DNA from 4 places in the Streptomyces sp. NBC_00887 genome. Region 3 is predicted to be linked to each of the others. Evidence: riboswitches for the same ligand, from Rfam matches in the RefSeq annotation. Region 3 holds a riboswitch; each other region holds the start of a gene.
The links. A riboswitch is a leader RNA that binds a small molecule or an ion and turns the genes downstream of it on or off. The one in region 3 is predicted to bind cobalamin.

Region 1 (2,191 bases), 6.4 Mb from region 3:
CTCTCCACCACCCAGTCCTGCTCCGGTGCCGTGATGGGCGCCGGTCTCGGACGCAAGGGGGGCGTGGTCCGCTGGTCCACGGCCACCCGCATGTTCATCGCCTGGGGCCTGACCCTGCCGGCCGCCGGTCTGGTCGGCGCGGGCGCGGAGTTCCTCACCAAGCAGGGCCCCTGGGGTGTCGGCGTGGTCGCCGTGCTCCTCGTCGCGGGCTCCGCTGCCATCTGGCTGCTGTCGCGCCGCAAGCCGGTCGACCACACCAACGTCAACGAGACGGACGCCGAGCCCGCGGGCGTCGTCACCACCGCCATCGCGGCCGTCAGCCCTCCGCCCGTCGGCTCCGGCGTCCCGGACCTCAAGACCACCATCCCGGCCCCGGCCCCGACGGCCGGATCCCCGGCCGACCCGGCCCGACCGGCCACGGTGTAAGGACAGATCCGCATGAACATCGACTGGGCAGCTCTCGCCTCCGTCTTCGGCGTCAGCCTCGTGGTCACCGTCGCACTGGTCGGCCTCTTCACTCTCGGCATCATCGGCCTCTCCAAGCAGGCCTCGGCGGTGCAGTCCGGCGGATCTCTCACGCTGGCGCGCACCGGCGCGTACGCCTGCTTCGGGCTGTGCGCGGCGGCGGTCGCCTACGGGATCTATCTGATCGTCGTCTGACCACTCCGGCGCCACGCCACCGTCTCCTCGCATCGGGCCGGACACACCACGTGTGTGTCCGGCCCGATGTGCGTCTGCGCACACTGCACTTCCGCAGGTCAACGGCAGGTTGACGGGCGTTCACGGGGCGTGGTGGACTGCCGGTGCCATTTACGGCGACAGGAGAGGAAGCCGGTGCGAATCCGGCGCGGTCCCGCCACTGTCACCGGGGAGCAGGCCCCCACACGGAAGTCACGGTCCGGCACGGACTGGAAGGCCGGGGGAACTGCGGATCCGGAAGCCAGGAGACTCTCGTCGCCGGTCACGTCGAACCAGGGCGCGGACCCTGAGTTAAGGACATCTGCCATGCCTGGCTGCCGTGCGTCGGTCCCTGTGTCACCCGCTCCGAACATCCTTCGAGGCACGACGGCCGGCTGAACCGTGCGAGCCGACCGCATCTTCGCGTACGGCGCCACCGCCGGTCTGATCGGCGACCTGCTGCTCGGTGACCCCCGGCGGGGCCACCCCGTCGCCGCCTTCGGGCAGGCCGCGGCAGGCCTCGAGAGCCGGCTGTGGCGCGATCACCGCGGCTGGGGCGCCCTGCACGCGCTGGTCTGCGCCGGGGGCGCAGCGGGCGCCGCCGCGCTGGCCGCCCGTGCCGTACGCAACCGTCCCGCCGCGGCCGTGGCACTGACCGCCGTCGCCACCTGGTCCGTCGTCGGCGGTACGTCGCTGGGCCGGGAGGCCCGGGCCATCGGCGGTGCGCTCGCCGCCGGTGACATCGAGGTGGCCCGGGAGCGGCTGCCGCACCTCTGCGGCCGTGACCCCCAGTCCCTCGACGGACCGCAGATCGCCCGCGCGGTGGTGGAGTCCGTCGCCGAGAACACCTCGGACGCCGTCGTCGGCGCTCTGGTGTGGGGCGCCATCGGTGGTGTCCCGGGCCTCGTCGGATTCCGGGCCGTCAACACCCTCGACGCCATGGTCGGTCACAGGTCTCCGCGCCACCGGCGCTACGGCTGGGCCTCGGCCCGCCTCGACGACCTCGCCGGCTGGCCCGGTGCCCGCCTCACCGCCGTGCTCGCCGTGGCCGCCGGTGGCCGTCCGCGCGAGGCCGTACGGGCCTGGCGGGCCGACGCGGGCAAGCACCCGAGCCCCAACGCGGGCCCGGTGGAGGCCTCGTTCGCGGGTGTGCTCGGTGTGCGCCTCGGCGGGACCCTCGCGTACGGCGGGCGGGTCGAGCACCGGCCCGTGCTCAACGGGGAGACCGGCCGGGACGTGCGGGTGACGGATATCGAACGCGCGGTGCGGCTGTCGCGCCGGGTGAGTGTGCTGGCCCTCGGCGTGTGTGCGGCCGCGCGGCTGGCTTCGGGAAGGAGGGGCCGGGCATGAGCGGCGGACAGGGCGGCGGGCTGCTGGTCGCGGGAACGACCTCGGACGCGGGCAAGAGTGTCGTCACGGCGGGAATCTGCCGGTGGCTGGTGCGCCGGGGGGTGAAGGTCGCGCCGTTCAAGGCGCAGAACATGTCGCTGAACTCGTTCGTCACCCGCGAGGG
Region 2 (2,191 bases), 5.8 Mb from region 3:
CCGTCACGTCCGCGGTGACCGCGACCACCTCGGGAGGCTCGGCCCCCGCACGGTGCTTCACCGCGACGAACTACGCGCATGTGACGGCGGGGCGGGCGTACACCTCGGGCGGTTACGTGTACGCGAACGGCTCCGCGCAGAACATGGGGCTGTACAACGTGTTCGTCACCCACACGCTCAGGGAGTCACCGGCCGGCCACTTCGTGATCGCGGACTCCGGTTGTCAGGCCGGGTCCTCGTAGTCGCCGCGGATCGCTTCGGGCAGCTCGCAGCCGTCCTCGACGGCTGTGAGCGACACGATCTGCTCCGTGCCGAAGCCCTCCATCGCGTAGTGCCGGGCGAACACCTTCCACCCCCGCTTGGCGAGGGTGCGGAAGGTGACGTCCTGCTCCTCGTGGCTGGAGACGATCTCCCAGTCCTGGCCGCGCAACGCCTTGACCGTGGCCTCGAAGGCGCGGGCCGCGTCCGCCGCGGGCGCGTCCCCCGTCCAGGGCGCCACGCAGTCCTGCCAGGCCCCCTCGGGCATGCCGGCCGTGGAGGTGTCGCCGGGCGGGAGCCCCGCCGCGTCGGCGAGGGCCGCTATCTCGTCGCCCACCGTCTGCTTGGTGAACGGTGCGGTGGGCGAGGGTGACGCCTTCGGCGCACCCTCGCTCCCGCCGACGAGACCGCAGCCTGCGGCCATGGTCATGAACGCGCTCACCGCGGCCGTCACGGCCACCGTTCTTCTCGTACGCACAGGTGCTTCCCGCCCCGGTCGTTCCTCCCCACGGGCGGGTGCCCGTGCGATCCCCGCCGGGAGTTTCGCATGCGCTCTGACCTGCTGGGAAGGCCTTTCCTCCGGCGTCCTGCGGCAGGTCCGCCGCGGGCGGAGCCGTCCGCACTCAGAGGCTCCGAAGCGCCCCGGTAGAGTGAGCGGGTCGTCATCATGCCCGTACGGGGGGAAGCCGGTGCGAATCCGGCGCTGACCCGCAGCCGTCATCCGCCTCAGGGGCGGAGAGCCGGAATGCCCCGTCCGTGAGCGTGACCGGCTCGCGCCACCGGAACCCCGGTGGCCGGCACCGTCGAGGTATACGGGGCCGGAGCCCGGTGCATCCGTGTGCCTGTGCCCGGTCCTCGCAGGAGAGGCCCAGCCCGCCATGACCGTACGCCGCCGCGCGGCAGCACTCGCGATCACCGCCGTGCTCTGTTCCGCAGCCGCCCCCGCAGCGGTCGCCGCACCGAGTCCTTCCCCGTCGGCGGACCTGCCGGCCGGGCTGTACGGGACGAAGGACCCCACGTACGACGGTGTGTGGCGACAGTCGCTGGCCTTCCTCGCCCAGAAGATCGAACTGGTCACGCCCGCCACGGAGTCGGTGGACTGGCTGGTGGGCCAGCAGTGCGCCGACGGCGCCTTCGCCTCCTACCGCGATGCTTCCAAGCCCTGCGACGCGAAGACGGTGGCGGACACCAACGCGACCGCGGCCGCGGTCCAGGCCGTGGTCGAGCTGGCCGTGCACCGCGAGGTCGTGGACAAGGGCGTCGGCTTCCTCAAGTCCGTACAGAACGAGGACGGCGGCTGGGGGTACAACCCGGGCAGCCCGAGCGACGCCAACTCCACCGCCGTCGTGATCGGAGCGCTGGCCCGCGCGGGTGTGCCGCTGGCCGACATCACGACCGAATCGGGGAAGACGCCGTACACGGCGCTGCAGACGTTCGCCCTGCCGTGCGGCGGCGAGGGCGGCGGCGCGTTCGCGTACCAGCCGGACAAGGACGGCAAGCTCACCGCCAACGCGGACGCCACGGCGGCAGCGGTGCTCGGCTCGATGGGCAAGGGCCTGGCCGCCGGCAACTCCAACGCGGTGAAGGCCCCCGTCTGCCACGAGGGCACCGGCCTCACGGCCGAACAGTCCGCGCAGAACGGCGCCTACTACCTCTCGGGCGCGCTCGCGGAGTCGGGCCATCTGGACCTCCCCCCGATGCCGGGTGCCGAGGACTCCGCGCCGCAGCCGGACTTCGGCAACACCGCCGACGCGGTCGTCGCCCTGGCCGCGTCCGGTCACAAGGACAAGGCGGCCGGAGCGGTCACCTATCTGCAGAAGAACTCTCAGGCATGGGCCAAGGAGGGCGGCCCCGCCGCCACCGCCCAGCTGGTGCTCGCCGCACACGCGACGGGGGCGGACGCCCGTGACTTCGGCGGCGTCGACCTCGTCAA
Region 3 (2,191 bases):
TGGCGCCCGCCGTGGTAGCCCCGCGCGCTCATCTCGCCGACCGGCTTGCCCATCAGGACCACCTGACTGGAGCGGTCACCACCGGGCTTGAGCAGCACCGGATTCATCAGCACGCTCGGCTCCACCCGGGCGGCCTGCGCCTGCATCGCCTGGGCGCGGCCGATCTCCGCACCCTCGCGGGTGACGAACGAGTTCAGCGACATGTTCTGCGCCTTGAACGGCGCGACCTTCACCCCCCGGCGCACCAGCCACCGGCAGATTCCCGCCGTGACGACACTCTTGCCCGCGTCCGAGGTCGTTCCCGCGACCAGCAGCCCGCCGCCCTGTCCGCCGCTCATGCCCGGCCCCTCCTTCCCGAAGCCAGCCGCGCGGCCGCACACACGCCGAGGGCCAGCACACTCACCCGGCGCGACAGCCGCACCGCGCGTTCGATATCCGTCACCCGCACGTCCCGGCCGGTCTCCCCGTTGAGCACGGGCCGGTGCTCGACCCGCCCGCCGTACGCGAGGGTCCCGCCGAGGCGCACACCGAGCACACCCGCGAACGAGGCCTCCACCGGGCCCGCGTTGGGGCTCGGGTGCTTGCCCGCGTCGGCCCGCCAGGCCCGTACGGCCTCGCGCGGACGGCCACCGGCGGCCACGGCGAGCACGGCGGTGAGGCGGGCACCGGGCCAGCCGGCGAGGTCGTCGAGGCGGGCCGAGGCCCAGCCGTAGCGCCGGTGGCGCGGAGACCTGTGACCGACCATGGCGTCGAGGGTGTTGACGGCCCGGAATCCGACGAGGCCCGGGACACCACCGATGGCGCCCCACACCAGAGCGCCGACGACGGCGTCCGAGGTGTTCTCGGCGACGGACTCCACCACCGCGCGGGCGATCTGCGGTCCGTCGAGGGACTGGGGGTCACGGCCGCAGAGGTGCGGCAGCCGCTCCCGGGCCACCTCGATGTCACCGGCGGCGAGCGCACCGCCGATGGCCCGGGCCTCCCGGCCCAGCGACGTACCGCCGACGACGGACCAGGTGGCGACGGCGGTCAGTGCCACGGCCGCGGCGGGACGGTTGCGTACGGCACGGGCGGCCAGCGCGGCGGCGCCCGCTGCGCCCCCGGCGCAGACCAGCGCGTGCAGGGCGCCCCAGCCGCGGTGATCGCGCCACAGCCGGCTCTCGAGGCCTGCCGCGGCCTGCCCGAAGGCGGCGACGGGGTGGCCCCGCCGGGGGTCACCGAGCAGCAGGTCGCCGATCAGACCGGCGGTGGCGCCGTACGCGAAGATGCGGTCGGCTCGCACGGTTCAGCCGGCCGTCGTGCCTCGAAGGATGTTCGGAGCGGGTGACACAGGGACCGACGCACGGCAGCCAGGCATGGCAGATGTCCTTAACTCAGGGTCCGCGCCCTGGTTCGACGTGACCGGCGACGAGAGTCTCCTGGCTTCCGGATCCGCAGTTCCCCCGGCCTTCCAGTCCGTGCCGGACCGTGACTTCCGTGTGGGGGCCTGCTCCCCGGTGACAGTGGCGGGACCGCGCCGGATTCGCACCGGCTTCCTCTCCTGTCGCCGTAAATGGCACCGGCAGTCCACCACGCCCCGTGAACGCCCGTCAACCTGCCGTTGACCTGCGGAAGTGCAGTGTGCGCAGACGCACATCGGGCCGGACACACACGTGGTGTGTCCGGCCCGATGCGAGGAGACGGTGGCGTGGCGCCGGAGTGGTCAGACGACGATCAGATAGATCCCGTAGGCGACCGCCGCCGCGCACAGCCCGAAGCAGGCGTACGCGCCGGTGCGCGCCAGCGTGAGAGATCCGCCGGACTGCACCGCCGAGGCCTGCTTGGAGAGGCCGATGATGCCGAGAGTGAAGAGGCCGACCAGTGCGACGGTGACCACGAGGCTGACGCCGAAGACGGAGGCGAGAGCTGCCCAGTCGATGTTCATGCGGATCTGTCCTTACACCGTGGCCGGTCGGGCCGGGTCGGCCGGGGATCCGGCCGTCGGGGCCGGGGCCGGGATGGTGGTCTTGAGGTCCGGGACGCCGGAGCCGACGGGCGGAGGGCTGACGGCCGCGATGGCGGTGGTGACGACGCCCGCGGGCTCGGCGTCCGTCTCGTTGACGTTGGTGTGGTCGACCGGCTTGCGGCGCGACAGCAGCCAGATGGCAGCGGAGCCCGCGACGAGGAGCACGGCGACCACGCCGACACCCCA
Region 4 (2,191 bases), 3.9 Mb from region 3:
AGACCCGGGATCTCCTCCTCGGGCCCGAAGTCGTAGCCCTCGGCCCGGAGCCTGCGCAGCAGGGCGACGGCGCTTGCGGGGGTGTCGAGGCCGACCGCGTTGCCGATGCGGGAGTGCTTGGTCGGGTACGCGGACAGGACGAGGGCGATCCGCTTCTCGGCGGCCGGGATGTGGCGGAGCCGGGCGTGCCGTACGGCGATCCCGGCGACCCGTGCCGCGCGCTCGGTGTCGGCGACGTACGCGGGCAGGCCGTCCTCGTCGATCTCCTTGAAGGAGAACGGCACCGTGATCAGGCGGCCGTCGAACTCCGGCACCGCGATCTGGGTGGCGGCGTCCAGCGGGGAGACGCCCTCGTCGTTCTCCTCCCAGGCGGCGCGGGGGCTGGTGAGGCAGAGCGCCTGGAGCACCGGCACGTCGAGGCCGGTGAGGGCGCCCGCGTCCCAGGACTCGTCGTCGCCGCCCGCGGACGCGGTGGCCGGCTTGGTGCCGCCCGCGGCGAGGACGGTCGTCACGATGGCGTCGGCGGCACGGAGTTCGTCGATGAGCTCGGGCTCGGGGGTACGGAGCGAGGCGACGTACAGCGGGAGGGCGTGGGCCCCCGCGTCCTCGACGGCGGTGCAGAGCGCTTCGATGAACGCCGTGTTCCCGCTCATGTGGTGGGCGCGGTAGTAGAGCACCGCGACGGTGGGCCCGGTGACGCCCTCACGGGCCGTCCGCTCCAGCGGGCCCCAGGCGGGTGCGGGGGCGGGCGGCTCGAAGCCGTGACCGGTGAGCAGCACGGTGTCGGAGAGGAACCGGGCCAGCTGCTCCAGGTTGGCGGGGCCGCCGTGCGCGAGGTAGGCGTGCGCCTCGGCGGCGATGCCGATGGGGACGGTGGACGCGGCCATCAGCTGGGCGTCGGGCGCCTGTTCACCGGTCAGCACGACGACGGGGCGACCGGTCGCCAGCACCAGGTCGAGGCCGTCCTGCCAGGCCCGTACGCCCCCGAGGAGGCGTACGACGACGAGGTCCGTGCCGTCCAGCAGCTCCGGGAGTTCATCGAGGGAGAGCCGGGAGGGGTTGGCGTAGCGGTAGTTGACCGGGCCCGCGGATGCGCGGGCGCTGAGCAGGTCGGTGTCGGACGTCGACAGGAGCAGGATCATGCGGCGTCAGCCCTTCCTCGGGGTGTCCACGCCCCGGGCGGTGTCGGACGGCAGGAGTTCCTGACTCGCCCGGTCGTGGACCGGGCTCACAGTGGCGGGACCGCGCCGGAATCTCACCGGGCTTCCTCCCATGTCGCCGTCTGGCGATGGCGGGCCGAACGGACCGCCGCTAGGCATAGTAGGCGGCGGACGGCCGGGCGTGACGGGATGCCCCTGGACGGGACTTGTCCTGGTCGCACGACGGGCCGGTTTTCGCCCTGCGGCGGCCGGGACCGGGCAACGAACCCGGCACGGGCCCCGGACCGGTCGCGATTCCGGGTCCGGCCGGTGGGTGTCCTACAGGTCACAGTCACCGTAGGACTGTGCCGCGGTCACGGTCGGTATGCTCGCCGCCATGCCCCCATCCGCCCTCCCGCCCCGGTCTCCGGGCGGTGATGCCTGCCCCGGAACACTGCGTCTGCACCGGGCGGACGACGGTGCGCTGGCGCGGGTCCGGCTGCCCGGCGGCGTGCTGACGGTTGCGCGTGCGAACACCCTCGGAGAGGCCGCGGAGCGGCTGGGCGACGGTGAGTTGCACCTCACCTCGCGCGGCAACGTGCAGCTGCGCGGGCTCGCCCCGGACTGCGGTGCGGAGTTGGCCGGACTGCTGGGCAGGGCCGGGCTGCTGCCCTCCGAACGCCACGAGCGGATACGCAACATCGTCGCTTCCCCCCTCGCGGGACTCGACGGCCTCGGAGCCGCTGAGGTCGGAGTGTGGCTGGCCGGACTTGACCGCTTGCTGTGCGGAAGCGACCGTGCGGCCGCGCTCTCCGGCCGCTTCCTGTTCGCACTCGATGACGGCCGCGGTGATGTGGACGCCCTCGGCGCCGACCTCACCCTGCTGGCCCGTGACGACGGCGAAGCGATGCTGCGTGTCGGGGACACCGACGCCGTCCTGCGTATCCCGGCTTCCGAGGGACCCCGCGCCGCACTCCTGGCCGCCGAAGCGTTTCTGGACGCCGCCCCGGACACCGGTGCCTGGCGGGTCAAGGACCTGCCGTGCGGCGCCG

Region 1: another riboswitch for cobalamin. It lies ahead of OG844_RS37270 (cobalamin biosynthesis protein); the one in region 3 lies ahead of OG844_RS08340 (cobalamin biosynthesis protein).
Region 2: another riboswitch for cobalamin. It lies ahead of OG844_RS34820 (prenyltransferase/squalene oxidase repeat-containing protein); the one in region 3 lies ahead of OG844_RS08340 (cobalamin biosynthesis protein).
Region 4: another riboswitch for cobalamin. It lies ahead of cobN (cobaltochelatase subunit CobN); the one in region 3 lies ahead of OG844_RS08340 (cobalamin biosynthesis protein).

What each region holds. Positions count from the first base shown of each region.
Region 1 is NZ_CP108788.1:8,183,369-8,185,559, reverse strand. Features, by position in the region: gene OG844_RS37280 (anion permease) at 1-426, shown strand, start outside; gene OG844_RS37275 (hypothetical protein) at 439-660, shown strand; cobalamin riboswitch at 824-951, shown strand; gene OG844_RS37270 (cobalamin biosynthesis protein) at 1,081-2,028, shown strand; gene OG844_RS37265 (cobyric acid synthase) at 2,025-2,191, shown strand, end outside.
Region 2 is NZ_CP108788.1:7,634,563-7,636,753, reverse strand. Features, by position in the region: gene OG844_RS34830 (PHB depolymerase family esterase) at 1-242, shown strand, start outside; gene OG844_RS34825 (hypothetical protein) at 224-736, opposite strand; cobalamin riboswitch at 898-1,031, shown strand; gene OG844_RS34820 (prenyltransferase/squalene oxidase repeat-containing protein) at 1,137-2,191, shown strand, end outside.
Region 3 is NZ_CP108788.1:1,819,126-1,821,316, reverse strand. Features, by position in the region: gene OG844_RS08345 (cobyric acid synthase) at 1-338, opposite strand, end outside; gene OG844_RS08340 (cobalamin biosynthesis protein) at 335-1,282, opposite strand; cobalamin riboswitch at 1,412-1,539, opposite strand; gene OG844_RS08335 (hypothetical protein) at 1,703-1,924, opposite strand; gene OG844_RS08330 (anion permease) at 1,937-2,191, opposite strand, start outside.
Region 4 is NZ_CP108788.1:5,715,156-5,717,346, forward strand. Features, by position in the region: gene cobN (cobaltochelatase subunit CobN) at 1-1,142, opposite strand, end outside; cobalamin riboswitch at 1,174-1,325, opposite strand; gene OG844_RS26115 (cobalamin biosynthesis protein CobG) at 1,525-2,191, shown strand, end outside.